3 regions of the Arthrobacter sp. P4_F11 genome follow, and region 1 is predicted to be linked to each of the others. Evidence: riboswitches for the same ligand, from Rfam matches in the RefSeq annotation. Region 1 holds a riboswitch; each other region holds the start of a gene.
What was found. A riboswitch is a leader RNA that binds a small molecule or an ion and turns the genes downstream of it on or off. The one in region 1 is predicted to bind cyclic di-AMP.
Positions count from the first base shown of each region.

Region 2: another riboswitch for cyclic di-AMP. It lies ahead of AC1DRO_RS03435 (aggregation-promoting factor C-terminal-like domain-containing protein); the one in region 1 lies ahead of AC1DRO_RS19315 (NlpC/P60 family protein).
Region 3: another riboswitch for cyclic di-AMP. It lies ahead of AC1DRO_RS00140 (hypothetical protein); the one in region 1 lies ahead of AC1DRO_RS19315 (NlpC/P60 family protein).

Region 1 is NZ_JBFUJK010000021.1:38,975-49,028, reverse strand. It holds gene AC1DRO_RS19320 (M23 family metallopeptidase) at 1-369, shown strand, start outside; cyclic di-AMP (ydaO/yuaA leader) riboswitch at 506-675, shown strand; gene AC1DRO_RS19315 (NlpC/P60 family protein) at 971-1,735, shown strand; gene AC1DRO_RS19310 (HNH endonuclease) at 1,955-2,455, shown strand; gene mobA (molybdenum cofactor guanylyltransferase) at 2,550-3,221, shown strand; gene AC1DRO_RS19300 (DUF6457 domain-containing protein) at 3,243-3,530, shown strand; gene AC1DRO_RS19295 (molybdopterin molybdotransferase MoeA) at 3,527-5,029, shown strand; gene fdhD (formate dehydrogenase accessory sulfurtransferase FdhD) at 5,164-6,036, shown strand; gene AC1DRO_RS19285 (alpha-mannosidase) at 6,128-9,163, shown strand; gene AC1DRO_RS19280 (hypothetical protein) at 9,403-10,054, opposite strand, start outside.
Region 2 is NZ_JBFUJK010000002.1:83,219-93,272, forward strand. It holds gene AC1DRO_RS03390 (TetR/AcrR family transcriptional regulator) at 1-372, shown strand, start outside; gene AC1DRO_RS03395 (hypothetical protein) at 381-1,061, shown strand; gene AC1DRO_RS03400 (hypothetical protein) at 1,153-1,752, opposite strand; gene AC1DRO_RS03405 (SixA phosphatase family protein) at 1,890-2,417, opposite strand; gene AC1DRO_RS03410 (dodecin family protein) at 2,473-2,676, opposite strand; gene AC1DRO_RS03415 (winged helix-turn-helix domain-containing protein) at 2,902-3,765, opposite strand; gene AC1DRO_RS03420 (hypothetical protein) at 4,313-5,284, opposite strand; gene AC1DRO_RS03425 (response regulator transcription factor) at 5,527-6,267, shown strand; gene AC1DRO_RS03430 (sensor histidine kinase) at 6,289-7,899, shown strand; cyclic di-AMP (ydaO/yuaA leader) riboswitch at 8,084-8,243, shown strand; gene AC1DRO_RS03435 (aggregation-promoting factor C-terminal-like domain-containing protein) at 8,243-9,082, shown strand; gene AC1DRO_RS03440 (bifunctional glycosyltransferase family 2/GtrA family protein) at 9,242-10,054, shown strand, end outside.
Region 3 is NZ_JBFUJK010000001.1:22,396-32,449, forward strand. It holds gene AC1DRO_RS00110 (glycoside hydrolase family 16 protein) at 1-699, opposite strand, end outside; gene AC1DRO_RS00115 (esterase/lipase family protein) at 968-1,765, opposite strand; gene AC1DRO_RS00120 (hypothetical protein) at 2,110-2,715, opposite strand; gene AC1DRO_RS00125 (DNA alkylation repair protein) at 2,841-3,542, shown strand; gene AC1DRO_RS00130 (cation:proton antiporter) at 3,604-4,809, opposite strand; gene AC1DRO_RS00135 (hypothetical protein) at 4,806-5,084, opposite strand; cyclic di-AMP (ydaO/yuaA leader) riboswitch at 5,256-5,459, shown strand; gene AC1DRO_RS00140 (hypothetical protein) at 5,467-6,153, shown strand; gene AC1DRO_RS00145 (sensor histidine kinase) at 6,299-7,306, opposite strand; gene AC1DRO_RS00150 (response regulator transcription factor) at 7,299-7,976, opposite strand; gene AC1DRO_RS00155 (DedA family protein) at 7,982-8,725, opposite strand; gene AC1DRO_RS00160 (phosphatase PAP2 family protein) at 8,728-9,537, opposite strand; gene AC1DRO_RS00165 (dihydrofolate reductase family protein) at 9,669-10,054, opposite strand, start outside.

The sequences.
Region 1 (10,054 bases):
GACCAGCTGGTCACGGCCTCGCCCTTCGGCTACCGCGTCAGCCCCATTACCGGGGGCGCGGGGGAGTTCCACCGCGGCCAGGATTTCGCCGCCCAGTGCGGCACGGCGGTCCACGCGGCCGCCAGCGGCACCGTGACCTTCAACGGCTGGCATCCCTTCGGCGGGGGGAACCGCGTGGTCATCGATCACGGCAACGGACTGGAGACCACGTACAACCACCTGTCCTCGGCCTCGGTCAAGGTCGGCCAGAAGGTTTCCCGCGGTGACGTCGTCGCCATGAGCGGGACCACCGGCGCCTCCACCGGCTGCCACCTCCACTTTGAAGTGATGGTCAACGGCGAAGTCGTTGACCCGCTCGGCTGGCTCTAGAAAGACGATGGGCAGCTCTCAACTTCTTGTGACACGCCGTGATCTGAATGTGACATTGGATCCGGACTGCTGTAGGGTTTGAAGCACGCCAACTTTTCCGAAGTTGGCGCTCTTGAGTGGATTGCCTAGCTCTGCCACCGCTCAAGGTCCGTTCGCATTACATCGTCTGGCAGGGGCGGGGGAACCAATTTTGGCCTTCGAAAGAAGGCCTTGGGGTTAAGTCGCAAAGCTTCCCAGGAAGCAGCGCGGCCGGGTGACTCCCATCCGAATCCGACAGCTCACCTCGTAGGCATTGGGAGAGGCTACTTTCGTGTCTTCACGCCACAATTCTGCGCGCATGCGCACCGGCGAGGCTCTGTCGAGCCCGCTGGAATCCACATCACGTGCCGCCCTTGCCGGCGCCCGGATTGGATCACGTTCCGCAGGCTCAATCTCTACCGAGCCCGGACAGCATGCAGTTTCCGCTTTTGGCGCGTCTTCGCAGTACACCCTTCGCTAAGTAACCCATTTCGGGGCGATCCGGCGTACCCCCAAGATGCCGGAGCGTCCTCAGTCCGTGCCCGAAAGCGCGCGGTCCAAGGATCACGAAAGAGAGAACTTAATGACTACTCGTGCAAACGTTGCACGGCACCGCGCCGAGGTCACCAAGACCAACTCGCTGGCTGTAATTGCTAAGGCTGTCGGCGACAACGCCGGCGGCGTGGGCCGTCAGGCCGCGGTCATCGCCGCAGCTTCCGGTCTGGTCCTGACCAGCGGAATCGCAGCCAACGCTGCTGAAACCAATGTTCAGCGCGAATCCACCTCCGCTTCGGCCCTGGAAGTCCAGTCCGCAGCTCCGGCCACCATCTCGGCCGCTTCCACCATCGCGATCTCCTACGAGAAGCCCGCCGTGACCACCACGCCGGCTCCCGTCGTCGAGGCTCCCAAGCCCGTCGTGAAGGTCCAGGACGCCACGGCCACGGCCACCCGCGCCGGCGGCACCGAGCTGGGCGTCAGCGGCGGCGTCGCTGCCCAGGCCCCCGCGGGCATCGGAAGCGGCGCAGGCGCGACCATCGCCGCTGCTGCCTACGCACAGATCGGCGTGGCGCAGGACTGCACCGCCCTGGCCACCAACGCCCTGGCCGCGGCCGGCATCCACTACCACGGCTGGCCGGCAGGTTACCTGTCCCTGGGCCGCACCGTGAGCGCCGCCGAGGCACGCCCGGGCGACCTCGCCTACTACCAGAACGGCGGCGTGGGCATGGCTCACATCGCGGTCTACGTCGGCAACGGCATGGCAGTGCACGGCGGCTGGAACGGCGGCACCACCGCGCTGTACAGCGTCAACGTCGGCTCCGGCCCGGTCTTCATCCGCGTCGGCGCCTAAGCACGAACCCCAGCATTCCGAAAGACCCCCGCCTCCAGGCGGGGGTCTTTTGCGTTGCCGCGCAGTGAACTTTCCGCGCTGAGGACCGCGCCGGTGAAAAAATATTCGGTGATCCAGCACTTGAGTGTTTACTCTTGTGTTGTCGATCCATAGCCCGACCATGCAGAGGGCAGCCGGCCCTCGTGCCGCTGGCGGGTGCGGCCGTGAAGAGGTATGCGGATGCGCACTCTCGTTCTGAATGCTGGATATGAACCGCTGGCGGTCATCACCTTCCGCCGGGCGCTCGTCCTTGTCCTGACCGGAAAGGCCAGCGTGGTGGCCGAAGGGGACGACCCCGTGGTCGGCCCCCAGGACATTTTGGGCCGCCCGTCCGTGATCCTGCTGAACCGCTACATCCGGCCCAGGTATAACACGATGACTGCGGTGAGCCGCCGCGGCGTGCTGCGCCGGGATGCCCACCGCTGCGCGTACTGCGGCAAGGCTGCCCACACCATCGACCACATCCAGCCCAAATCGCGGGGCGGAGCCGACTCCTGGGAGAACCTGGTGGCGGCGTGCCTGCGGTGCAACAACGCCAAGAGCGACCATACGCCGGCGGAGATGGGCTGGAAGATCGGTTTTGTTCCGGGCCCGCCAAAGGGTGCCATCTGGCAGATCAAGGAACTCGAGAAGCCGACGCCGGCCTGGGATCCGTTCCTGCTGCCTGAATCGGCTGCCTGATCTGCCTCCTTGCTGGCTGATCAGCCGGTGGAGACGCTGCCGGCGCACGTTACGGCTTGTTCAGTGGCCGCTGGCGCCGGGCTAGGCTGAACCGATGGAGTTCGATGCCATCATTCTCGCCGGGGGGCGGTCCTCACGCCTCGGCGGCGTGCCCAAATCCGGGCTGATCTACGACGGCGCCACCCTCCTGGAGCGGTCACTGCGGGCCGCGGGCGCGGCGGGGCTCACCGTCGTCGTCGGCCCCGACCCCGGGGGCCTGCCCGGCGGCGTCCTGACCTGCCGGGAAGAGCCGCCCTTCGCGGGTCCGGCCGCAGCCATCGCGGCGGGGCTGGCCGCCCTGGCCGCCGATCACGCGAGCCGGCACGCAGCCGCCGCGCCCTATACCCTCGTCCTGGCGTGTGACATGCCCCGGTCGGAAGGCGCGGTCCGTGCCCTGGCCGAGGCGCTGGCCGCGTCTGCTGCAGGCACGCCGGAAAGGGGTGGGGCCGACGGCGTCATGGCCGTCTCGGCCGACGGCCGGAAGCAGCCGCTTGCGGGCTTTTATGGCACGGCTGGGCTACAACGTTCTGTCGCGGACGCCGCGTCCCGGGACCGGCTGGAAAACGCGTCGGTGTTCGCCCTTCTTGCTAGGCTGGACGTGCGGGAAGTTCGCGTTCCCCCGGGTTCCACGGATGACGTCGACACCTGGGATGACGCGTCCGCACTGGGGGTATCCGGCAGGATTCCCGACGGCGGTCCGGGCTCCGGCCCGGCTATGCACAGCTGAACTCGACCATGGAGGCAAACGGTGAAAAGCCAGGACGAAACACTGGAAGACTGGTGCCGTGCCCTGCTCCAGGCCCTGGAGCTGGACGACGTTGAGATTGACGTGAATGAGGTCCTCGCCCTGGCCGGCGTGGCCGCCCATTCCGTGGTGCGCCCGGCGGCACCGCTGACCACATTCATTGCCGGCTTTGCGGCCGGCCTGGCCTCCGGCTCCGGGCAGGCCACGGACTCCGTGTCCATGGAGTCCGCGATGGCCGTTGCCCGCCGGCTCGCCAAGGACTACGCAGCCGCCGAAACTTCCGGGGCATGACGGCTGCGGCCCCGGACGGCAATGGCCCCGCCACCGCCGCAGGTGAAGATGGCGTCAACGATAGCGGCGGAAATGGCGTCAGAGATGGCGGTGGAGAGGCTCTCGTAGACGGCCCTGGAGGCCCTCACATCGCGGACCAGGACACCGCGGACGAGGACGCAGGGGACGAGGACACTGCCGCGGAGCCGCACAGACACCTGGCCCACACGTGGCAGGAGGCCCGGCAACTCGCGTTCGAGTGCGCCGTTCCCATCCCGGCCGCCCCTGTTCCGCTGCGGCAGACGCTTGGCCGGACGCTCGCGGCGGACGTCGTTGCCCGGCAGGACATGCCCCATTACGCTTCCTCTGCCATGGACGGTTGGGCCGTCAACGGCAGCGGGCCCTGGATCCTGGCCGAACCCGGCCAGCGTCTGGCCCCACATCAGGCCAGCCCGATTGCCACCGGCGGCCTCATCCCGCCCGGGGCCAAGGCAGTGTTGCGCAGCGAAAGCGGCATCATCGACGCCGACGACGACGGCCTGCCCGTCCTGAAGCTGGGCGGCACCGCGAAGCCGGGAGACCCGCGCAACGGCGACCACATCAGGAAGGCCGGGGAGGAAGCCGCCGCCGGGGACGTCCTGATCAAGGGCGGCACGGTCCTGAACCCGGCCCATCTGGCGCTCGCCGCGCTGGCCGGAAGTGACGCCCTCCCCGTGCTCGGCAAGGCCGTGGTCCGCCTCGTTTTCACTGGCTCCGAGGTCGTGACGAGCGGGATACCGGCACCCGGGCAGGTCCGCGACACCTTCGGACCCCAACTGGCCGCCGTGGTGGGAATGCTCGGCGGGATCTGTACCGAAGAAGTGAAAGTCGGCGATACCTACGCCGAGTGGCTCGCCGCCCTCGAGGACACCGATCCTGCCGGTGAAAACCTTCCTGCCGACGTCGTGATCACCACCGGCGGCACGGGGCGCTCCGGGACAGACCACCTCAGGCGCTCGGTCGCCGAGCTCGGCGGCCGCCTGCTGATCGACGGAATCGCCATGCGCCCGGGCCACCCCGCCGTGCTGGCCGAGCTGCCGGACGGCCGTTACATCCTTGGCCTGCCAGGAAACCCGCTCGCGGCCATGATGGCGCTGTCCACGATCGGTGCCCCACTCCTGGCGGCACTCGGGCACGGCGTGATCCCCCCGCTCAGCGAGGTGCCCTGCGGCTCGACGATTGACGCCGACCCGGGCCGGACCCGGCTCATGCCCTTCCGGCTGCTCTACGGCATGGCATCGCCGGCGCAGCACACCGGCCCTGGAATGATGCGGGGGCTGGCCGCCGCCGACGGTGTGCTGGTGGTCCCGCCCCATGGCGTGCAGCTGGGGGAACTCGTCCCCGCCTTCGCCCTCCCGTGGAGTGCGCCGTTGCCTGACGCTTCGGCGGCGGCCGCCGAACAGAAGCCGGCGGCGAAGCGGACCGCCAGGAAAACCGCGGCCAGCGACGGTCCGGTGGACTGGAGTGCCCTTTTGGGCTGAGCCCTGGCCTGCTGCGACGGCACCGGGACAAGGCACGCCGCCAGGATCAGGCACTTACAATGATGGAACCAACCAAAGATTCAAACAGCCGCTAGCTTCAAACAGCGGCACACAATGTTGCTTAGGAGCACCGGATGGGCCGTGTGACACAGCGCCGCAAGGTGCACAAGATCGTCCTGGACGGGTCCCCGCAGGCCCTCGAATTTCCGGTCCGGCATCGGGAGGACGTCCTTGCCGTCGAGGAACCGCTGGAAATCCGGCTCGGCAACATGTCATTCTCCGTTACCATGCGAACGCCGGGCAATGACTTCGACCTCGTCGCAGGCTTCCTCGTCTCGGAGGGGATCATCTGGTCTCCCGAACAGCTGGTCTCGCTCAGGTTCTGCGCCGGCGAAGACGCCGACGGCATGCAGACCTTCAACGTGGTGGAGGCGCAGCTCAGGCCCGACGTCGTCCGGCCCGAGACCGGACGCAACGTCTTCACCTCCAGTTCCTGCGGCATCTGCGGCACTGACTCGATCGATGCCGTTCGGAAGTCATCGCACTACAGCCCGGCACACGATCCGCTGACTGTCCCCGTCGAAACGCTCGCGGCCCTCCCGGACGCCCTCCGGTCCGCCCAGGAGGTCTTCGAAGTCACCGGCGGCGTGCACGCTGCCGGCCTCTTCAGGATCTCCGACGACGGCTCGGCCGAGTTGCTGTGCCTGCGCGAAGACGTGGGCCGGCACAACGCGGTGGACAAGGTGGTGGGCTGGGCGCTCCGCGAAGGCCTGCTCCCGCTCCGGGGCACCGTGTTACAGGTGTCCGGCCGGGCATCGTTCGAGCTCGTCCAAAAGGCGGCCCTCGCCGGTATCCCGGTCCTCGCCGCTGTCAGTGCCCCCTCGAGCCTGGCCGTCGAGCTCGCCGAGGCCAGCGGGATGACCCTGGCCGGGTTCAGCCGCGGGACCAGCCTGAACGTGTACGCGGGCCAGCAACGCGTCGCGGTTCCGGCGCCTGCGGCCGGCTAGGGGCAACAGTTGGCCAATGTGTTCTCCGCGGCGTAAGTTTTATCCATCGATTGGAGTCGATCGGACCCCCCCAGCGCTGAAGAGGATCACATTGCACGACGACCGCCGTCTTACGGAAGTCCGGCTGGACCGCTTTCTGCGTGACCGGATCGGCCCGGCCGTCTACCCGCGCAGCGTGCCGCTGACGCTGAGCAGCTGGGACGCGCCGGACGAACCCGTGCCGGTGCTCGAGGCCCTGCGGCAGGAGTTCACGCCCCAGGAACACGGCGCGGCCTGGGGCCGGCCCTGGAGCACCAAGTGGCTCCGGCTCCGGGGTGAGGTTCCGGACGCCTGGGGAACCGCGGCCGGAACCTCCGTGGAAGTCCTCGTGGACCTCGGCTTCAGCGGCGACCTCCCGGGTTTCCAGTGCGAAGGCATTGCCTGGCGGTCCGACGGGACCATCATCAAGGCGATCTCGCCACGGAACCAGTACATCCCGCTCAAGCTCCTGGGCAGTGGCATGGCCGTTGACTTCTACGTCGAAGCCGCAGCCAACCCCGACTTGTCCCAGAACTGGACTTTCGCCGCCACCCCCTACGGCGACAAGGCGACGTCGGGCAGCGAGCCGAAGTATCGCCTCGGCAGGATCGCCATCGCCGAATGCAACCAGACTGTCTGGGAACTGCAGCAGGACATCCTCACGCTCAGCGGGCTCATGCACGAGCTGCCCATGGACCAGCCCCGCCGCCACGACATCCTGCGGTCGCTCGAACGCATGCTGGACATCATGGACCCCGACGACGTTGCCGGGACCGCGGAGGCCGGACGGGCCGCCTTGGCCGATGCCCTGTCCCGGCCGGCCTATGCCTCGGCGCACCAGCTGGTGGCCACGGGCCACGCCCACATAGATTCGGCCTGGTTGTGGCCTGTCCGGGAAACCATCCGCAAGTGCGCCCGGACGTTCTCCAACGTCGTCGCACTGATGGACGAGAATCCCGATTTCATCTTTTCGTGCTCCTCCGCCCAGCAGCTCGCGTGGATGAAGGAGTACTATCCGGAGCTCTTCGGGCGCATCCGGGACAAGGTCCGCGCCGGCAGGTTCGTTTGCGTCGGCGGGATGTGGGTCGAATCCGACTCCAACATGCCCGGCGGCGAGGCTATGGCACGGCAGTTCCTCGAGGGTAAAAGCTTCTTCCTGGCCGAATTCGGGGTCGATTGCCAGGAGGCGTGGCTGCCGGACACGTTCGGGTATTCCGCGGCCCTGCCGCAGATCATCAAGGCCGCAGGCAGCCGCTGGTTCCTGACCCAGAAGATCTCCTGGAACCAGGTCAACAGGATGCCTCACCACACCTTCAACTGGGAGGGAATCGACGGCACCCGGGTATTCACCCATTTCCCACCTGTGGACAGCTACAACTCCGACCTCAGCGCCCGGGACCTGGCGCACGCAGAACGGAACTACCGGGACCACGGACGGGGAGGCACGTCGCTGGTTCCGTTCGGGTACGGCGACGGCGGCGGGGGCCCAACCCGCGAGATGCTGGCCGCAGCGCAGCGCACGGCGGATCTGGAAGGATCCCCGAAGGTGCGGATCGGCTCGGCGGCCAGCTTCTTCAGCCAGGCCCAGGGCGAGTATGAGCCCCTGCCGGTTTGGGTGGGGGAGATGTACCTGGAACTGCACCGCGGCACCTACACCAGCCAGGCCAGGACCAAGCTGGGGAACAGGCGCAGCGAGCACCTCCTCCGGGAAGCCGAGCTCTGGAGTGCCACCGCGGCTGTGCGGACCGGGCACCGCTACCCGGCTGCGGAGCTCAAGCGCCTCTGGCGGCTGGTCCTGCTGCAGCAGTTTCACGACATCCTGCCGGGAAGTTCCATCGCCTGGGTCCACCAGGACGCCGAACGGAACTACGCCGCCGTCGAACGGGGACTGGAAGCGATCATCACGAACGCCGCGGCGGCGGCCCTCGGCACCGGCAGCCGCGAATTCCTGCTCAACGCTGCCCCGCACGAGCGCTTGGGCGTGCCTGCCCTGGCGGCTGCCGAACCGGTCCGGCCCGGGCAGCCGGTAGAGGTCACTGAGGACGGCGGCGGCTACATCCTGGACAATGGCATCATCCGTGCCGTGGTGGATGCCCGCGGACTACTGGTCTCCCTCACGGACCGGGCCACCGGACGCGAGGCGATTGCTCCCGGCGAGGTGGGAAACCTCCTGGAGCTGCACCGGGACACGCCCAATGAATGGGACGCGTGGGACATCGACGCCTTCTACCGCAGGAACGTCGTCCGTTTGGAACAGACGCTTTCGGTGGCACTGGAGCGCGACCCCCGGGGCGGAAGCCCGGACGCCGTCGTGGTGGTGGAGCGGATGGCTGGGGCCTCCGCCGTGACCCAACGGATTACGCTCGCGCCGGGTGCAGACTCGCTCGCGATCACCACGGCCGTGGACTGGCAGGAGAGCGAAAAGCTGCTCAAGCTGGGCTTTGCATTGGATGTCAGGGCGGACCGGTCGGCGGCGGAGACGCAGTTCGGGCACGTGTTCCGCCCGACCCATGTCAACACGTCCTGGGAGGCCGCGAAATTCGAAATCTGCGCCCACCGCTGGATCCACGTCGCCGAGCCGGGCTATGGGGTGGCGATCTCCAACGCTTCCAGCTACGGCCACGACGTCTCCCGCAATGTCCGGGAGGACGACGGCGGCACCACCACCACAGTGCGGCTCTCGCTCCTGCGGGCACCGAAGTTTCCGGATCCCGGCGCGGACCAGGGCAGGCACGAGCTGCACGTCACGGTCCGTCCGGGCGCCACGATCGCCGACGCCGTCGAGGAGGGCTACCGCACCAACCTGACGCCGCGGGTGGTGCACGGGGCGCAAGGGGTGGAGCCGCTGGTCAGCGTGTTCAACCAGGCCCTTGTCATTGAAGCGGTCAAACTCGCTGAGGACGGTTCCGGGGATGTGATTGTCCGGCTCTATGAAGCACTGGGGGAGCGGTCCACCGGCGTGGTGAAGGCCAATTTCCCGGTCCGCGGGCTGCACGCCGTGGACCTGCTGGAACGGCCCGTCGACGCCCCGGGAGTGACGGCAGGCGGCAATTCCGCCGAGCTGACGTTGCGGCCCTTCCAGCTGGTCACGCTGAGGTTTGTGCGCTGAAAGACGGGGCCGCCTGACGCCGCCTTCCCTGCAGGGGAATCCGGCTAGCACTGTCCGGAACGACGGAAATGCCCTTAAACAGGCTGAGTGGGAGCGGTCCTTCCGGACCGCTACCACTCATCCCCCCAATGGCGCTTGGACGGCTGCCTCTGCTCCGCACGGCTGACTTCCGTACACGAAGCGGTTGCCGCTTTCACACATTCATGATTCTCTCACGGTCTAATGATTTTGTGAATGCCCTATGTCTCATTCTTGCGCAATGTTGCGCGAGTGTTATTAGTTTTCTTCGCGACGAGCCCGGACGCCCAGAACAGTCCAAGGCCCAGGACGTAACCCACCACGGCCAGATAGTTGACGGTCTGCTGCGCGAGGAGCCAATCGTTCGTGGCGAAGGAGGCGGGGATGGTGAACGCGGTGGCCAGGGCACCGAGGCAGGTCAGGAGGGCTGCGGCACGGACCAGCCGCGGCAGCTGGCTCCTGGCGGTGGCCAGCAATGCCGGCAGCAGGGCGAGGGAGACAAAAGCAGGATAGGTGCGGCCGGCCGCAGCGTAGAACGGCGCCAGGGCGGCATTGCGTCCACCGTCGTCCGCGATGTCCAGCATGCCGGCCGAGGACCCGCGGGTGTCCATGAAGAAGAAGGTCCCCGCCACGACGACTGCGCTGACGGCCAGGGCCCAGCGCCCGGGCGGGCCCGCGATGAGGCGGTAGCCGCGGGGGTCCGCCAGTCCCGTCGCCACACGGAGGCCGACCAGCAGGACCACCGCGAATACAAGGAAGCGCAAGATCAGGTGGGTGAGGTTCCATCCGCCCAGCACCGCGTCGATCGCCTCGTAGGGGCCGGTCACCGAAAGCAGGCTGCACAGCGTCGCGAGAAACAGGATGCAGAAGACG
Region 2 (10,054 bases), on a different contig from region 1:
GCCGACCCCCTCGCCGCCATGGAGGAGATGATCGGCCAGGCCATGGACTTCATGGCCGAGTACCCGTCCTTCGCGCGGCTTTGGGTCAGCGAAAGCTGGCGCACCCCCAGCGAATGGCAGGACACCTTCGCCGAGCTCCGCGGGCGCCTGCTCGCGGTGATCGGCTCTGCCATCGACGGCGTCGCCGCCGTCTACCCCGTGGATTCCGCCGTTTCCCGGGGCAGCCTGGAAACGGCAATCTTTGGGGCCTGCTTCGTGGTGGGCCTGGACCGCCAGACGTACAACCCGGAGCGCACCAGGGAGCAGAGTGTGGCCGCAATCATGGCCTCCATGCGCGGCTACGTCGTGAAGCAGCCGCCAGCTCGGGCATGATTGTTCACATGCGTCACATGGGTACCAACGGGAAAGTCGCCATCGGAGCGTTTCTCACTGCCCTGGCACTTCTGGTCCTGACCGGAATCACCCTGCAAGAGTGGGTGCTGGTGTGGTTCGTCGGGGCTGCCGCGACGGCCTATGTGGCCTGCGTGGCGGAGGTGGTGGTCCGGCGCCGGCACAAGACTTTGGCCGCGAGCGGGGTCGGCAGCATCCTCTTCATCGCGTTCGGGGTCGCTTTCCTGCGTCAGTGGGGGCTGGCCTTCAACCCCGATCCCGAGGCCCTGTCCACGCGCGTCGATTCCGAGCATCCGGATTTGTACTTCTATCTGGCCATGGCCGCCGGAGCCGTCACCTTACTGTTGCTGTTCGCCGGCACCGTCCTGCCCGGCAGGAGCCACGGCCGGCGTTCCCCGGGCCGTGCTCCGCGACGCCGCCCGTCGCCCGCCGCGCGGGGAGCGGGGGCCAGGTCTGCGAATCCGAGGCCTTCCGCACCGCGGCCGACGCCGAGAGGAACCGCCGCGCGCCCGGCGGCTCCGCGGGCGGCTGCTCCGCGGGCGGCTGCTCCGCGGGCCACTGCCCGTCCCGCGGCCAAGTCACCGGCGAAGACACCGGTCAAGCCAGCAACGAAGACCCCGGCCAAGTCGCCTGCCCCCAAATCACCAGCCCGGGCCTCGGCCCGCCGCTGAGTCCCGCGCATCACCACCCGGCGAAAGGCTCAGCACAGGCGGAGAGGTTCAGCACAGGATCTTCCGCCTGGAGCCAGCTCAGGAGTTCCGCTCAGAGGTTTCGAGGCTTGTCTTCCCGTGGGGTGGCATCCGGGCCCGGGTCCGTGTCGGTCCGGGTTACGTCCTCGCGGCTGCGCTGGTCGGCTGGCACTTGCTGGCCGGACGCTGGCTCGCCGGACGCTTGTTCGCCGGAAGACACTTGCTGGCCGGACGTTTGCTGGCCGGGGACCTGGCTGCCCGTTGCGGGTTCGGCGGCGGCCCTCTCGGCGCGCAAATCCCCGCGGGTCGGCATCTGCCCGCTCTCGCCGCCGCGTTCAGATGTGACTACGTCAGGGTCCACTTCGTCGGCTTTGCGCAGTTGCTCCTGCGCGCCGGAGCGGACGCTTTCGGCCTCTTCCTGGCGCTTGCGGGCTTCCTGCCGCAATCGCTCGGCCTCGAGGTCGGCCTCCTGCGCGTCGGCCTCGGCACGGGCCGCCTTGGCGTCGCGTTCCCGCGCAGCGAATTCGTCGGCCTTGGCCTGTTCACGCATCTCGGCCGCACGGTTCCGGTCCGCGGCCACCTTGCGTTTGCGGCTGACCATGACCGCCACCGCTACGATCGCGAGCACCACGACGATGCCGACAATAATTCCTATGAGCTGCCCTGAATCCACGTTGATCACCTTTTCTCCGGGTTGCAACAGATGCCCCAAAACCACTGGAAAAAACCACATGACTAAACAGCATCAGTAAACCGCAGATCGGCGCCGGTTGCTATGGATTCCGCAGCCCTCACCGGGCGGACCTGCGGCTATTTAGCGCGGGGGACCTTGAAGTGGGTCAGCTTGGCGTCCTGCCCGTCCAGTTCGGCCCACGACTTTTCCGTTTCCAGGATGGTCAGCCCGCTGGTCGGATAGCGTGTGGCAGCGTCCATGTAGGCATCGTGGTCGGAGTCGCGCGACGCCAGATGCATCGCAAGGTCCTGCACCCCGGGCATGTGGGAAATCACCATGAGGGTGGTGACGGTGTCAGGGACGTGGTTGATGACGGCCAGCATGCGCAAGGCGGAGGCGGCGTACAGCCCATCCTCGAGCTTGGGCGTTGGCGCCTTGTCTCCGAGGGCGTGGCACACCCACGTGCAGGTCTGGCGGGTCCGCAAAGCGCTGGAGCAGAGGATGAAATCGGGGACCACGCCGTGCTTGAGCAGCCACTTTCCGGCGACTGGGGCGTCCTTGTGGCCGCGTTCTTCGAGCGGCCTTTCGTGGTCGGCAACCCCGCCGGGCCAATCGGACTTGGCGTGCCGCATGATCACCAGCCGTTTGATGTGATGCGCGCTCATGCCCCAATCCTAGTGCGGCGGCTGGCCCACGGGCGCGCATCCCACCAGCGTCCGCTCAGTCTTCAAGGACAAAGGTCACTTCCAGCACGACGTGCCAGGCAACGACGGCGCCGTCGCTGATTTCGACCTTCTGTTCCTTCACCCATGCCCCCGTGACATTGCGAAGCGTCTTATTGGCCCGGTCGATGCCCTCCTTGATGGCGGCATCGAACGAGGTCTTGGAGTTCGCGCTCAGGGTAGTAATCCGTGCAACAGACATGTCTTCCTCCCAATAGTCGGCTCAACGGTCCGAGACTACGCCGGACCCCCGAAAGGCAACAGAGTCCAACCAAAACCACCAGCAGCGGCGGCGAAGGCCCGTCAGCCAGCCCACCCAATGCGCCCGTCGGGGAATGTGGCTGCCGGCGGAAAGCCACTGAAGCTTCCGGAAACGCGAAAGCGCCCGCCCCCTAAGCAGGGACGGGCGCTTTGCGTAAAGCTGAGGCTAGATCGAGTATTCCGGAGCGGCCCAGACAACCACTTCGGGGTGCTCGTAGAACCGGTAACCCTGGCCGCGCACGGTGCGCACGGTGTTGGCGAGGCGGCCGAGCTTGGAACGCAGGCGGCGGATGTGGACGTCGATGGTCCGCTCGTTCGGGACCTCTTCGGCGTTCCGCCACAGGCCTTCGAGGAGCTCGTCGCGGCCAACGGTGCGGGTGCCGTTCTCCACGAGGTAGTTCAGGAGTTCGAATTCCTTGAACGTGAGGTTCAGGGATTCGCCGTCGAGGTGCACTTCACGGCGGGCGAGGTCGATCAGCACCCCGGAAGGCCGCGGATCCTGCGGCTGCTGCAGGCGGGCGGTCTCGGTGCGCTGGCGGGCCCCCGCGGTGGGGTCACCGAAGGTCGAGCGGACGACGTCGAGGGCGGAACCCGGGGCACTGGCCGGCGCGACGGCGACGGCGGCATAGCTTTCGGCACCGGCCACGAGCGACTGTGCGTAGGCCCGGATTTCCTGGGCAAGCTTGGCGATGGATGTGCCGGCTGCAGCCGCGGTTTCCTCGTCGATGCCCATGTACAGCACGAAGCCGCGGGCGACGTTGTCGCTGGGGGCCGGACGGACCGGGCTGCCGGCACCCGGGGCGATCACCGGGGTGGGTGCCGTGGCGGGGGCGGGGGGGACGGCACGGAGCTGGCCGTAGGAGTCAGGGTTGTAGCCCTGCGCTGCATATCCGGGGGCGGGGAAGCTGCCCGCGGATCCGGCGGGGGCGAACGCGGAGCGCCCGCCGAAGCCCTGGCGGATCCCTGAGGCCTGGCCGGCCTTGCTGGCGTTACGGACGGAGATGTGGACGTATCCGGATGCAACTGACATGGAATGCTTACCTCAATGTGAATGGCCGTCATCGCGGCTCGAATGCTTCTTTCCCCGCAATGAAATTGGGGAGGGGCGCCCGACTCTGGGCTTGGGGGCGAATGCCTAGAAACCTTTAGGGGTGTAAAAGTTAGGCGTGCATTCGACAACAGCGCATCTCGGTACCAGCGGGTGTGCTGATCCAGGAAGCTGCGGCTGCAGGTGCTGTTGAGTTCTTGTTCACAATTGAAGTGTGCAACGTAACAATGTAAACGTGCAAGTAACAATGGACCCCAGGTTCCACATAGTGAGACAGATCGAGGATTTGTAGCGCAAGTCACAATTCTGTAGCGGCAATAAAATAACAAGTGTTTTACTGACCGGAAGGTCAGCAGGTACCCTTTCTCGAATATTATTCGGTCCACGGCGGCTACATCAGGCAAATCGTTCACAGCACGGCAAGTTGGGCCAAACCGCGCCTGCGCACCGCTGCCTGCGAGGCGGTCCACGGAGTGGGCAGCCGGAATCGCCGCCGGCCAGGCACGGTGGCGATGCCGGCCGCGGCGGCTCAGTTCAACTGGCCGGTGGCCGTCGCCGCGACCAGCATGACGGAGGCCGCCGTGTAGCCGGAACCGTCCTTGGCCGCCACGATCCGCACCGTCCCGCCAGCGACAATGTCCGCGACGCTCAGCTGCGTGCCCGTGCCGCCGGCCTGCTGGCGCCGCTGTTGCAGATTACTCACCACCACGTCGCTGCCCAGCGCATAGCTGCGCGTGAAACCGTCGCTGCTCTTGACCGTCACGGAGGACGAGCTGACCTCGCTCACTGTGCCCAACTGCTCGGCCATCGTGGTGTACGCGCTTCCTTGCAGCACCACGTATTCGGCGTGCACTGCCGCGGAAAGCCCGCTGCCCATGCCACCGGCAGCGAAGTCGCCGGGACCGCCCGGCCCCGGCATGCCGCCGCCCGCGAAACCACCTTGCGCGGAACCGTCTTGCGCTGAACCGGGCACGCCCGGGGCGACACCCTGGCCGCCGGGTCCGCCGGCTGCCGCCCCGCCGGGCGCACCGGTGGCTGCCGTTGCGCTTGAGGTGAGGGCATAGACGCCGGCCCCGGCGCCGACGGCCAGGACTGCGGCGGCCCCGGCGACGGCGAGCCCCCGCTTGAGGGTCCAGGGCTTCGCCGCCGAGGCCGTCTTGGCGGAAGTTCCCGGCGCGCCCCAGCCTGTGGCTGCGGCGGGGACAGGTTCCTGCCGGGGCATGCCCCAGGCAGGTTCCGAGGCCGGAACCTTCCAAACCGGAGGCGCGCCCCAGCCGCCGGCAGCGCCTGCTTCAGGCCGCCCGCCGTCGGCGTGCCCGGCGCCGGCGTGTCCGGTGTGGTCTGTTCCGCCGTCGGTGTGTCCGGCGCTGTACTGCCAGGCAGTACGGGGTGTGGCTACGGGCGCGGGCGCCATTGGCGCGCCGGTGGTGGGCGTGGGGGCGGGTACAGGGGCTGACTCGGGGGCTGGTCCGGAACCGGCTCCGGGATGCTGACCGCTCATGGTGTTTCTCCTTTAGGGTGCGGATCGGTGTTCACCCCAGCGTGGTGAGCGATCCTGTGCTTGGGCTGTGCGGGCCGACAGCCCGGCCTGTGACGTTGGCGCCGGACGGGAAAGGGGTTTGAACATGGCCGGTGCGGCCAACAAGGTCCCGCAACGGCATCCAGCTCGCTAGGCTGGGATTCACAGGTGCCGCACAGGGTCCCCAAAGCCCCGCCTAACCGGCAGATCGGAGAGTTGTCCCCATGGCCACTTCGCACTCCATGACCAACAACCTTCCCCAGCTCACGCATCCGGACGGCTCCCCCATCCGCGCCCTCGTGGTGGATGACGAGCCCAGCCTCTCCGAGCTCATGAGCATGGGACTGCGGATGGCCGGCTGGTCCGTGGCCGTGGCCGAGGACGGGCCTGGAGCCGTCCGGCTGGCCAAGGATTTCCGCCCCGACGTGCTGGTGCTAGACGTGATGTTGCCCGGGTTCGACGGCGTCGAACTGCTGAACAGGATCCGCGCGTTCGCGCCGGAGGTGCCGGCGCTGTTCCTCACCGCCAAGGATGCCGTCCAGGACCGCATCACCGGACTGGCGGCCGGCGGCGATGACTACGTCACCAAGCCGTTCAGCATGGAAGAGGTGCTGCTGCGCCTGCACCGGCTGGTCCAGCGCTCCGGAGTGGCCGCCATGGACACCGCCGAACTCGTGGTGGGAGACCTCGTGCTCAACGTCGACACCCGCGAAGTCACCCGGGCCGGTGAGGAAATGCACCTGACCGCCACGCAGTTCGAGCTGCTGCGCTACCTCATGGAAAACCCGAAACGGGTCATCAGCAAGGCCCAGATCCTGGACCGTGTCTGGGACTACGACTTCGGCGGGCAGGCGAACATCGTGGAACTGTACATTTCCTACCTCCGCAAGAAGGTCGACGCCAACCACGCTCCCATGATCCACACGGTGCGCGGAGCCGGGTACGTCCTGAAACCGGCGGACTGATCCGTGCCCTCACTTTCCGGCATGACCCGCGTCCCCGGACGCGACTGGCGCAACCCGTCCACGTGGCATTTGCGCACCCGGCTGGTCCTGGTAGCCATGGCGCTGCTCGTGGCCATCTGCGGCGCTGTGGGCTTGTTCAGCTACGCCTCCATGGACCTCTTCCTCACCCGGCAACTCGACACCCAGCTGGACCAGGCCTCGCACCGTTCGAGCGAATTCGGCCGGCCCTCCTCGGACGATTCGGGCAGGCGTCCCGACCCCCTCGAAGCCCGGGGACAGGGCGTCGGGACGCTGAACGCACGGATAGTGGACGGCGAAGTCAGCAGGGCCGGATTCCTGGCCGGGGACGGCGCGGTCAAGAGCCTCTCCCCCGCCGACAACAACGTTCTCCTGGCCCTCACCCCGAGCGGCGTGTCCGTGGACCGCAACCTTTCGGCCGGCGCCTACCGGCTCACAGCCGCGCGCACACCGTACGGCGACGTGATCGTGACCGGACTCCCGCTGGCAGAAAAACAAAACACCCTGGCCTCCCTGGTCTGGACCATGGTGGTGGTGTCCGCAGGGGGACTCGTGCTGATCGGGCTCGCCGGCACGGCCCTGATCCGGCGGACCATGAAGCCGCTGGAACAGCTCTCCGAGGTCGCCACCAAGGTCTCCCGTCTCCCGCTGGACGCCGGCGAGGTGGCGCTCGGGGTCCGCGTCCCGACGTCGGCGGCCCATCCCGGAACGGAAGTGGGCAGCGTGGGCTACGCGCTGAACAAGATGCTGGACAACGTCTCCAACGCTCTCGAGGCGCGGCAGGAGAGCGAGATGAAGGTCCGGCAGTTCGTCGCCGACGCCTCGCACGAACTCCGCACCCCGCTGACGGCCATCCGCGGCTACACAGAGCTGATGCGGATGACCGAGCATTTCACCCCCGACGGCGAGAGGTCCCTCGCCCGTGTGCAAAGCCAGTCCGAGCGGATGACCACGCTCGTGGAGGACCTGCTGCTGCTGGCGCGCCTGGACGAGGGGCAGCCGCTCAAGATCTCCGACGTCGACCTCACCCAACTGGCCATCGAGACGGTCAGCGATGAGAAAGTCATGGCCCCGGACCGCATCTGGCAGCTGGAACTTCCGGACGAGCCCGTGGTGGTGCGCGGTGATGCGACCCAGCTTCACCAGGTCCTCGCCAACCTGCTATCCAATGCGCGCAAGCACACTGAACCCGGGACCAAGGTGGTCACGGGCGTTATGCGCTCGGCTGACGGCAGTGCCGTGGTCACCGTGACAGACAACGGCAGCGGCATCGCCCCGGAATTTATCGGCCGGGTCTTCGCCCGCTTCGCCCGGGCCGACGCCTCGCGCACCAATCCGGCGTCGAATCCCGCAGCCGTCCCCGCCGATTCTGCCGTCGCGACGGCGAGGGTAGGGTCCGGGGCCCCCGCACGCTCGTCCTCCGGCGCCGTTTCCGGCAGCCGCGGAGGTCACGGCACGGCGACCGCCGCGCCGACGTCCGAGGGCACCAGCGGGTTGGGCCTGTCCATCGTCCAGTCGATCGTGGAGGCCCACGGAGGAACAGTCGAGGTCACGTCCCGGCCGGGCCGCACGGAGTTCGCCGTGCGGCTGCCCGCCGCGCCGCCGCCGGCTTAACCGGAACGGCCGCCGTCGGCGCAAACGGCCCGGACCGGCCGGCCCGCGAACCCGGCGCAACCCGACACCCCGGCACTGTGACTCCTGTTACCAAAATGTGACTTAAGCGGCCAGGTCCTGTAGCGTCGTTAGCGTGCGCCGCCATCGGTGCCGCATATCCGGACGGACGCCAAACTCTGCCGCTTCCCGGATTCCGCTGGACCAGGCAGAGGCGGGGGACCCAGAGTTCCCGGGCATTCTGCTTTCATGCGCCCTCGGGGTGAAGCCGACACGTGATGTTCCGTGCGGCCGGATGACCTCATCCGAACCCGACAGCTAACTCCGCCGGCGTTGAGAGGCCACCATGACTGAATTCCAGGTACAAACACGCCCTGACGGCGGTTCGCATTCCCGCTCAGTTGGCGCAGCCAAGTCGCGCCACCGCGCCGAACCGGTCAAGCAGGCATCCGCCCTGTCGCGGTTCGCCGCCGGGCTCGGTGTAACCGGCCGCCGTGCCGCCGTCGTCACCGCCGCGTGCGCACTGCTACTGGGTGGCGGTGCCGCCAGCCAAGCGGCAGAGCCCGGCGCCCACACGGCGAATGTTGCGAGCCAGACGGCCACGATCGCCGACCCGCTGGCCAAGCTCAACTTCGAGCGGGTCCAGGTGGCTGGCCCGGGCGCTCCAGCGGAAAAGAACGTGGCTCCCCAGATCTCGGAGGTTAAGGCAGCCGAAGCGCTGATCCACGCCCCCGCTGCTGCCGCGCCGGCAGCCTCGGCAGCACCTGCTCCGGCCCCCGCGGCAGCCCCCGCACCTGCTCGGGTTCCCGCGGCAGCTCCCGCTCCGGCACCCGCTCCGGCACCGGCAGCCGCTCCGGCCCCCGCACCGGTCGCAATCGACGACCCCGCCGGCGCGCAGGCCTACGCCGCGTCCCAGCTGGGCCGCTATGGCTGGGCACCTGGCCAGATGCAGTGCCTGCACAAGCTGTGGACCAAGGAGTCCGACTGGAAGACCACCGCCACGAACGCCAGCAGCGGCGCCTACGGCGTGGTCCAGTCCCTGCCCGCCTCGAAGATGGCGAGCGCCGGCGCCGATTACATGACTAACTACCGGACCCAGATCAACTGGGGCCTGAACTACGTCAAGTCGCGCTACGGTTCCCCCTGCGGTGCCCTGAACTTCCACTACGCACACAACTGGTACTAAACCGGCACTAGCCGCCCCCGCCAAGGAGGCCCCGGATCCGCATGGATCCGGGGCCTCCTTGCGTCTCCACTGCGGGACCGGCCCGGCGGGCCAGAATTCCACAGTCCCCGCACAGCTTGACCCTAAAGCCCTCATATGGGCCGCCGGGAAAGTTGAGCCATGACATTCACAGACCAGGCCACAGGAACCCTGCCCCGCTCCACGGCGACGCCGGCTGGCCCGGCGACCCCCGAGGCACCCTCGGGGCTTGCGCTGGCCGACGCACCGGTCCCGGGCCCGATCGCCGGGGCGCTGACCGGCACCGGCGGCCGGCGCACGGCCATTGATACGCGCGCCAGCACGCCCCTGCTGGACGTCACCATCCCGGTCTTCAACGAGGAACGGGACCTCGAGGCCTGCCTGCGCCGGCTCCACGCGTACCTGCTCGGCGCCTTCCCGCATTCCTTCCGGATCACCGTGGCGGACAACGCCAGCACCGATGGAACGCTCAAGGCCGCGGAACGGGTAGCCCGCGAGCTGCGCGAAGTGACGGTGGTCCATATGGCGGAAAAGGGCCGCGGAAACGCACTTCGCAGGGTGTGGCTGGCCTCGCCGTCGCCGGTCCTGGCGTACATGGATGTGGATCTTTCCACTGATCTGGCGGCCCTCGGCCCGCTCCTAGCCCCGCTCATTTCCGGGCACTCCGACCTGGCGATCGGGACGCGGCTGACCCGCAACTCCCGCGTGGTCCGCGGACCCAAACGGGAATTCATCTCGCGCAGCTACAACTTACTGCTCCAGGCCCTCATGGGCGCCCAATTCAGTGACGCGCAGTGCGGCTTCAAGGCGATCCGGGCGGACGTGGCCCGGCAGCTGCTTCCCCACACGCTGGACAACGCCTGGTTCTTCGACACCGAGCTGCTGGTCCTGGCAGAAAAGTGCGGCCTGCGCGTCCACGAAGTCCCGGTGGACTGGACCGACGACCCGGATTCC
Region 3 (10,054 bases), on a different contig from region 1:
CTGCTGGGCAAATTTGGCCGACATGCCGCCCGTGGTGCCGGCCGAGTCGCCGCTGACCGTGGCCACGCCATTGGCAACCGACCAGGCCTGCGGGCTTCTGACACCCTTGCCGGCATGTCCGGCTCCCTTGAAGACGCTCCACTTGGTGGAGTCGGGGGCGCCGGCCTTGGAGAACTCGTCACCCGCGACAACCGCACCCCAGCCCCGTGCAATGGCGGCCTGGGAACCGTCGCCGGTCGCGGCGACGGCGGCCTGGGCAGCGACGGGCGCCGTTACCGCCGTCGGCGCCGGAGCGGCTGCCGCTTGGGCGCCGGCTGCCGGAGCAACAGGCGCGGCGGCCCGTGCAGGTGCCGCATCGGCTCCGGGAGCCGCAGGTGCACCGGCGGTACCGGTGGCCGGCTTGGGGGCCGAGGGGACCGTCGGCTTCGGCGCTGCGGCCACCGGGGCCGGGGCCTTCGCGGCAGGATGCGCGGCCTGGGTTGCCGCCGGGGACGTGGAGTCCGCAGCAGAATGCGCGGCCCCGGTGGCCGGTGAAACGGCTGCGGCGCCCGTCGTGGGACCGGCGCTGCAGCCGGTCAGGGACAGTGCGCCCAGGCTCAGCGCAATCGCTACTTTGTTCAGCTGTGGTGCCGTGGAGCGTGCCTTCGGCCGTGCATCTTTGAACGTTGATTTATTGAACAGCGGTGTTTTCTTGAACAACGGACCCCTCCGGGCTTTCGTGGCTGGCACGCACAACCGACGCTGCCAGGGCTGCGGATAATGCGGGAAGTTTCATCCGGCCCCTGCCGCAAGGCATGGGCGAGCAGACGCCGAACGGCGCAACGGGGCCCTGCAAAGGGGCGGTCCGGGGCCCTGCATTAGGGCCGGGCCTCGCGGCCAGCGGCCAACGTTACCGGACCGTTACCTCAGCCCGCAAACCTCCCGGATGCGTGACGTTCCGCACGCCGCCTCCGCCCGGGGTGCCGCGCTACGCGCAGCTGGGCTGATATGCCGGGTTGGCCGGGCGGCCGGCCGGCTGACCTAGAGCGTCGGACACGAGACGCTGGGTGACGGGGTCGTTGGGCGCCTGGTCATGGTCAATCACGTCTGTCGGGCACTTGTCCTGGATGGTGATATTGGTGACCTGCTGGGCCGGCCCGGCGAGGAACTGGCTGGGGTAGGGCGTCACCACCTCGTCGTGCGTCGTGGAGATCACCGTGTAGGCCGGACCAGGAACCGTGTCGCCAATGGAGTTGAGCTCGGTGAGGAACGGAGAACCTGCCTGCTGGTCGGCGCAGGCCTGGCAATTCGACCCTCCCACTGAGGTGGCCGGCGGAACGGCGTCCGGTGTCGGCGTGATGAGCCCGCGGGTTCCGTGGTTGGACGGGGCGATGCCCACAAGGTGGTTCACCTTGTCCGCGCCTCCAATGAATCCGAGGTAGTAGCGCGGCATCATGCCGCCCTGGCTGTGGCCCACGAGATCAACTTTCCTGGCACCCGTCGAGGCCAGTACCTTCTCGACAAACGGGGCGAGTTGACGGGCTGAGTCTGCCACCGGGCCCGTGGCGTCGACGCCGTTGGTCGCACCGTAGTTCAGCGCGAAAACGCAGTAGCCCTGGCTCTTTAGCGCCGGCGACATCGTCGCCCAGTTCTTCGCCATGTTTTCGAAGGTTCCCGGCACCAGGACCACCGGGTAGGGGTGGGCTGCCGAGGGCTTGCAGGACCAGTCATTCGCGCCGGGCGGCGAAACGTCAATGGTGTCGGCCTGGGCCGCCGGCACACCCATCAGGGATGCGCCAAGCAGCGCGAAGGTCGCAGCTGCCAGGGTTGCGAGTGCTGCGGGCGTTTTCGGGTATGGCACGGATTACCTCTTCGGTTGGACGCGTCATCTGTGACGGTCTGTGGGAATGGAAGTGAGGTAGGGGATCAGCCCCCGCTGTGATCCGACTCACGTCTCTCAATTCACGCTAGGGAAGGTGCTCCGCGGATCGCTGCGACATGCACGTTTGTGCATGCATTTTTCGACGGCAGTGGTGCCAGTGGGGGTTGCGTGGGGAGACTGCTGCACAGTTGTGCAGGTACGGGGATGCCGCCCGCCGTCGCCTCCGGTCCCCTCACTCTCCGGCCACCTCACTCTCCGGGCGGAAAATCGTAGGAGGCCTGGATCGTCGCCGGCGCGGTGCCGTAGGACAGGACGATCTCGTCGTGCGCCTTGAACGGGAGGTCCCGGATCCCGGCGTCGAACTTCCGGCCGTTCACGTAAACGGTCCAGCCATCCAGCGAACCCCCACCGGTGCCGGGGGCGCCGTTGCCACCGAGGACGCCCCACTCCGTCAGGAGCTGCCCGAGGGTGAAGGCCTGACCGGCGGTGGGGGACTCGATGTGGACCACGCCCGTGGTGTCGTGGGTGTGCAGTGCTGAGATGCCGTTGGCCCTGTGGTCAGCTCCGGCGGTGATGCCGATATTGGCCGCCACCGCGATGGGCTTGCCGTCCTTCAGCACGTCCAGATGTGCGTGATAGTGGTCCACGTTGCCCTCCGCCGTCAGCACCGTGAGGCCGGCCTGGGCGATCCGGCCGGGCGCCCCCGTGATGTCTAAAGCGAAATCAGGAGCCGGCGCCGCGGATGCCGCAGGTGACTCAGGCGACGGTGCGGTAGATGGCGCAGGGGCAGCGCACCCTGCCACCCCCAGCGTCATGACGGAAAGTGCGATGGCGAGTGTCAGCTTGGTGTGCATGGTTGCGTAAACCGCTTTCGATCGGAGGCTTGCCAGTTCAGTCTAGGCAGATGGTCCGGGCCCACCGCCCAGGACGGCTTGGCACCGCGTTTCCGCCGCGAGCCGCGAGGGGAAAGAATGGAAGGGTGAGTGATGCCGGCGAATTCATCGACCTCTCGCTGCAGCGCGAAGCTTCCTGGCGCCGCGCTGAGCAGCTTCAGGCGCGGCTGGAAACGGAGCCGGCGGGCAGCGGCCTCCGGTTCTACGGCACGTCCGTGGGCGCCGTACGCGGCACGGTCCGGGATGCCGGCCGCCGCTATCCCGGGCTGTCCCGCGATGAGGTCACTTTGCTGAGTTCCGAACTGTGGGGCTCCGGGCCCGGAGGCTCCGGCCGGGGGCCTGCGCCGGTTTTCGAGCGCCGGCTGGCCGCCGTGGTCCTGCTCCAGGCCAACGTGACGCTGCTGACCAACTCCGACCTCACCCGGCTGGAGGGCTTCATCCGGCAGGCGCGGGTGCGGGACCTTGTGGATCCGCTCGCCGTCGACGTCGTCGGACCTCTGGTGGACGGACTCGATGTTCTGGCCAGGGTGCGGGCCGACAGCGTGCTGGACCGGTGGGTGCGCGAGCCCGATGCCTGGCTGCGCCGGGCCGCGCTTCTCTCGCCGTTGCTGGCGCTGCGCGCGGGCGCGGGGGACTGGGACAGGTTCGTCCGGCACGCCAACGCGGTGCTCGGCGAGCCGGGCGGGACGTTCGACGCCGACGGCACAGCGGTCCGGGATGCCGTCTCCCGGGTCCTGGCAGAGATGGCAAAGCGGAGGCCGGAGCTGCAATTCACATCCGTTGGATAATAACCCTCCGAACCTTCGCCGCCGGCCCGGCTTTGGTCCAGGCATGTAGACATTCGGACTGTCAGGCCGTCGGACCCCCCGGATCGCCCTGCCCGACGGCGCTGCCGGAATTTCCGGACTTGCCGCCGGCATTTGCCGGGACCGCGAAAGTCCTCGCCGCCCGTGACCCGGCGACGGCGCTCGCGGCTATGGTGACAAGCGCTCCCACCAGCAGGGCCGCGGCCTCGCCTGGGAGCAGGACCTGAAGCTGCGTGCCGATGCTCGCCGCAGCCACCGGTACGCCAAGCTGGGCCGCCGACAACACCCCCAGCGACAGCGGGAGTCCCAGGAAAGCCAGGTCGGCGTGCGCCAGCAGGGCCCCGGCCCCCAGCAACAGGCCGAGGGCCATCATGTCCGGGTGCCCGGCCAGGTCCTTGAGCGTCAGCGATGCACCCAGCCACACGAAGAAGAGCGGACCCAGGAAGCCGTCGCTGAGCGCGAACAGTTGCCGGGCCAGCCGCCGCGGTTCGCCGACCGCAGCCATCACCAGGCCGAAAGAAAAGCCTGCCATCATCACAGACACATTGCTCCACGTCGCGACACCGGCCAGGGTGAAGAGCACGGCCAACTGGATCCGTAGCTCCAGGGCAAACTTGCGGCTTTCCGAGAGCCGGTGCACGCGCCGACGGATTCCCTGGCGCTCCAGCCAGCGCAAGCCGACAAAGAGCACTACCGCGCACCCGGTCACCACGAGGACACCCAGCGCCGCCTGGACTGCGTGGGGCGGATCCACCAGGAGCGGCAACGCCACAATGCAGGCCGTGTCGGCAATTGCCACCTGCGCTGTCATAGCGACGACATCTGGGCCGCCGAGGCGCAGGGAATCGACGATTGGAAGCACCAGGGCGGCCGACGAGGACGCCAGCAGCACGACGTAGAGGGGAGCATGTCCAGTCCCGAACAGCAGACCGATGCCGGTTCCGACCACCACCGCTGCCGCTGCGGCCACCATCGCCCGGCGGGAGCCTTTGCCGAGGGCGCCACGGATGTGCGGATCCCGCACGGGAACGTGGGTGCCTGCCACGAACATCATCAGCGCAAACCCGATATTGGCCAGCAGGGTGAACGTCGGGTCCGCGGGGTCCACCAGGGCCAGGCCTGAGCGCCCGATCGCGATGCCGGCCAGCAGCTCACCCAGCATGACAGGCAGGTGCCAGCGCGCCGGCAGGGCCAGCAGGGGGCCGGCCAGGGCGATGACGGCGATCAGCGCCAGGGACAGGAAGGTCACGGTTCTCGGCGGCCGGCCGGCGCCGGGCCTGACCGCCGTTCCACCACCGCGTAGGCCTTGCCGTCCAGGAAGGCCCAGTCGTTGACAACCATGTACCCGAGCGCGTCCACCCGGTCATTGAGGATGTGCTCGTCGAAACCCCCGTCACGCGGTTCCGCGTCCCATGTGGTCACGTGGACGTCCCCGCCGTCGAGGATCAGCAGCTCGGTGTTGACGTCGAAATCCTCTTGGGGCTGAGTGCTCAACTGGCAGATGGCGACACACTGGCTGTTCATTTTCGGGCCTCCGCTTCCGGTGGTGCTGATGGCATCATCCTATGTTCGGAAACGGCGCCGCCCTATGGGCAAATTGCGGCCCGGCATCATGGCTCCGTTACCTGAATGTGACTTTCGGGTGCGGTTCGCGCTACGGTTGATGAGTGCCTGTTGTCTCCGATACGGGCGCTCCCCAGCCGATTGCCTAACTCTGCCGCGGCCCGGGGGTAACTCGCATCAACGTCCGGCAGAGACGGGGAAACCACTTTTGACCTGCTGATATGCAGGTCTTGGGGTGAAGCCGCACAGTGCCCGCAAACGACGGGCCCGGGAGTGCGGCCGGGTGCCTCCCATCCGAATCCGACAGCTCACCTCGCAGGCATTGGGAGAGGCTACATTTTTCATGACTTCAGTCAATACTTTTGCGCGCCATGCCGCCGTCCTCGCCGCCGCATCCGGCCTGGTCCTGACCAGCGGAATGGCCGCCAACGCCGCCACCGCCCCGGTGCAGCGTGACTCTGCTCCGGCGTCGAACGTCGACGTCACCGGACAGGTCAGTGCCCCCGTCAGTGCCGATTCAAGCGTCAAGATCAGCTTCGAGCGCCCCGCAGTGGATTCTGTTGCCGCGCCGGTCATCGAACAGCCCGTCGCGCCGGCTCCGGCTCCCGCTGCAGCCCCGGCGGCGGCGCCCAAGGCTCCGGCCAAGCCCGTCATCCAGGTGCAGGCCGCTCCGGCAGCAGCTCCGGCAGCAGCGCCGGCCGCGGCGCCCGCGGGCGGACGCAACGCCATCATGCTCTCGGCCGCCTACAGCCAGGTGGGCATCACCCAGGACTGCACTGCCATGGTGGAAAAGGCCCTTGGCGCCGCGGGTAAGCCCGTTGGCGACATCGGTCCCCGCGCGTTCCTTGGCCTTGGAACCGTTGTAGCGACGCCGCAGCCCGGTGACATGGTGGTCCAGTCCGGCCACGTCGGCATCTACGCCGGCAACGGCCAGGTGGTCAGTGGCGGCATGAACGGCAAGAACCAGACCATGGTCCACCCGCTGTCCTGGCTCACCGCGACCGGCGGCGTGACGTTCGTCCGCGCCTAAGCCGCACGGCCCCGACCCGGGGCCAGGCAGTCCGGAAAGACCGGCGGTCGAGTTCCCTTGGGGGCAACTCGACCGCCGGTCTTTCCTGTCTCCGCATTCGGGGGTCCGGGATCCCGATGGCATAGCTTTCCCCGGCGCAGGGTCCTCAGGGATTCCCGCTGCCCATGAGCGGAAGCGTCAATTTCATGACGGTTCCTTCGCCGCCCGTCGCGGCCACCTCGACGGTGCCCCCGGCCGCGACGGCAATCTCCCGGACCAGGGCCAGGCCGATGCCAAAGCTCCGCTGTCCCTGTGAGGTGCCGGTGCCGGCCGTCCGCACGAACCGGTCAAAGATCCGGGCCTGATCGACGCCGGTGATTCCGGTCCCGGAGTCCGCCACCGTGATCACGGCGCGCTTCTGTTCGATTGAGGTCGTGATGGACACGCGGCCGCCCGGAGGCGTGTGGGCCAGCGCGTTGTCCGCCAGGGCCAGCACGGCACGCCGCAGCGCACTCTTCTCGATCCGGGCCAGCGGCCGGGCAGCGGCATGGAATTCCAGGCGCACCTGCCGCTGCTCTGCCACCTGCTGGAGGCTGCCGGCGACGCTGGCGGCAGCGTCGGCGAGGTCGGCAGGGGGCGCGGAGCGGTCCGGGGCCTCCGCGGTTGCCGCGAGGAGCAGTTCGTTGACAATCCCTGTCAGCGTCGCGGCGTCCTCCCGGATCCGGGCCAGGTCGTGGCTTTGCCTGGAGCCGGGCACAGTGTTGCGCTGGGCCAGCTGGATCCTGGTGTCCAGGATGGTCAATGGCGTGCGCAATTCGTGGCTGGCGTCCTGGACGAAACGCCGCTCCCTTGCCAGGGCATCACTGAGGGGACGAATCGCGCTGCGCGCGCTGAGCCACCCGACGATGCCGGCCAGCAGGATCCCCGCTACCCCGGCGATGATCATGGCTTCGAGGACATCCTTGGAATCCAGGTAGGTGTAGGCCGTCCCGGCCGTCGCCGAGCCCGGCACTTCAGGATGGGCCAGTTGGTTCGTGAGGTACAGCGCCGTGGCGGCGAGCAGCCCGAGAACCATGACCGCGCACGCAGCACTGATCCGCACCGCGACCTTGAGGGAAGCCTTGCGCAGGATGGAGTGGTCCGGATTTCCGCCGGCCGGCCAGCCGTCACTCATGGGCTTCGCCGATCTGGTATCCGAGGCCGTGCACCGTGCGGATCACGGCTTTGGAGATCTTCCGGCGCAGGTGATGAACATAGGTATCGATCACGCCGGGCTGTTCCGAGGCGTGGAAGCACGCCGCGAGGAGCTCATCCCGGGTGAAGACGCGGTCCGGTTCCGCGGCAAGGGCTGCCAGCAGCTGGCCTTCCTTTGCGGTCAGTGACACCGTTTGCCCGTAGACGGAACGGACGGAGCGCTGCGTTGGATCCAGTTCCCAGTCCCCGATCGCCACCGGTGCCGGGGCCGGGGGAGTGAAAGTCCGCGTCAGTGCGCGCAGGCGTGCTGCCAGTTCGCCGGCGTCGAACGGCTTGGTCACGTAATCGTTGGCGCCGGCGTCCAGGCCCCTGACTTTTTCGTCGGCATCGCCCAACGCGGTCAGGATCAGGATGGGCGTGGCAATGCCTTTCGACCGCAAAGCCGTGATGAGGGCGATGCCGTCCATGGCGGGCAGCCCGCGGTCCACCACCATGACGTCCCAGCTCCCGGTCAGCCCCTGGTGGAGGCCGTCGCGGCCGTTGGTGACCAACTGGACCCGGTAGTCCGGGTCCAGGAGCTCGGCGATGAGCGGTCCCAGGACGGCGTCGTCCTCGACGAGCAGCAGGGACGGAAGGTCAGCGGAGGTCATGTCAGCTATTCTTCCGCGGCCATTTCCTCAGTCCGCAGTCCGGCCCCGGGTTCTTCCGCCGTGTCGCCGGCGGCTTTGTCTGCGACTGCGCCTGCGCCGCGGGAGTTCCGACGGCGTTTGATGAGCTGCACCACCCCCGGCACGACGGAGACGAGCACCATGGCCACGACGATGGCGTCGATGTTCCTGGCGATGATGTCAAAATGCCCCAGCCAGGTGCCAAGCATCGTCACGGAGGCCGCCCATGCGACGGCGCCAGTGATATTCCACAGGGTGAAGGATTTGTAGTCATAGCGCGCGGTCCCGGCGGTCAGCGGAGCAAACGTCCGGACCATGGGGACGAAGCGGGCCAGCACGACGGCGGCCCCGCCGTGGCGGCGGAAGAAGTCCTCCGTGGTGGTCAGGTGCGCTGTCTTCAGGATCCGGGCGTCGTCCTTGAACCATCGCCGGCCAAGTTTCCGTCCGAGCATGTAGCCGACCTGGTCCCCGGCGACCGCGGCCGCGGTGACGACGCCGATCAGCACAGGCAACGTCAGTTGCAGCTGCTGGTGCAGAAGTCCTGCGGTGAACAACAGGGAGTCGCCGGGCAGGAAGGGAAAGAGCACGCCCGATTCGATGAAGACCATCACGGCGATCACACCCAGTGCGGCCGGGCCCAACCCGGCGAGCAGGCTTGCCGGGTCCAGCAGGGACAATGTTCCGGCGGCGTGGACGGCCGGAAGGGAGGCAAAAACGTCCAGGACGGGCATTCTCATTTCTCCTCGGCGCCCAGCGGCCGGCTGCCCGAACGGGCCCGGATCCGCGCCGCTATCCGTGGCGCGAGAAGGTTCCACAGTCCCGCGAGCAGGACCACGGCTGCGCTCGAGGCCAGGAACGACGCCGCGACATCCGTGGGGTAGTGGACGCCGATGTACAGCCGTGACCAGGCTACGACGAGGGCCATCACCGCCGCCGCGACGGCCGTGACCTTGGCCCAGCGGGTTCCACTGGCCAGGAAGTACACTGCCAATCCCAGTGCCACAGCAAAGGACACGTGGCCGCTCGGGAAGCTGTTGGAACCCGTTTCCGGAGCCAGGGGATCGAACAGCAGGGCAGGGCTGGGCCGCTGGCGGGCCACGAGGAGCTTGAAGAATTCACTTGCCACCCAGCCGGATGATGCCACGAGGCCGAAGGCAATCGCCTTGGCCAGGCCGCCGCGGAACAGCCAGATGTACAGCGCCGCGGCGCCGATCAGCGCGAGGCCCGCCACCGGGCCAAACACGACATTCAGCGCCATCGCGACGGCGGTCAGGGCGGCGGCGTGGTGCTGGCTCAGGTCCTGATCGACCCCGAGCTCGGCGGCGCTGAAGCCGGGTGTCAGCTGCGCCGCCAGGCCCAATGCCACGACGGCGGCCGACAGCAGGACGCCCAGCACTAACCAGTGGCGGACCTGGGGGAGGGCCCACAGCCGGGGACCCGCGGCGGGGCGCACGGCGTCGGGACGGCTTGGTGCTCCACTTCGGCTGAGTGCTCCAGCACCGCCCAGCGGCGCATCGCTCTTAACAGGGGCAGGTCCAGTCATGGGATCCTCCGGCTCGGGACAAGGGCGCCCGGACAGGCGACGACTCCCACTCTTCCGCCAGCCCGTTAAGAAACGCTTAAGAAAGTGTCGCGGCGCCGGCCGAGGGGCTACGTCTGGATGATCCGTGCCGGCTACGCGGCGTAGCGCAACAGCGCCACCCCGTTGCCGAAGGCGCGCGTCTCCAGCAGCCGGAGCTGGGCTATGCTGTCCGCAGCCTTGAACAGGGGGCGGCCCCGTCCGATCAGGACCGGATGGACATACAGCCAGTATTCGTCGATCAGCCCGAGCCGCCGGAAGGTGTCGGCCAGTTCTGCCCCGCCCAGGGCCAGGTCCCCGCCCGGCTGCTCTTTCAGGGCCAGCACTTCTTCCGGCACCACCTCCCGGACCACGGTGGTGTTCCAGGCCGCAGATGTCAGCGTCCGGGAATACACGATCTTGGGCATGTCCCGCCAAATCCGGGCGAACTCGGCCGTCACTGCGCCGGCGGCCGGGTCCTGGTCCGCGGTGGGCCAGAACC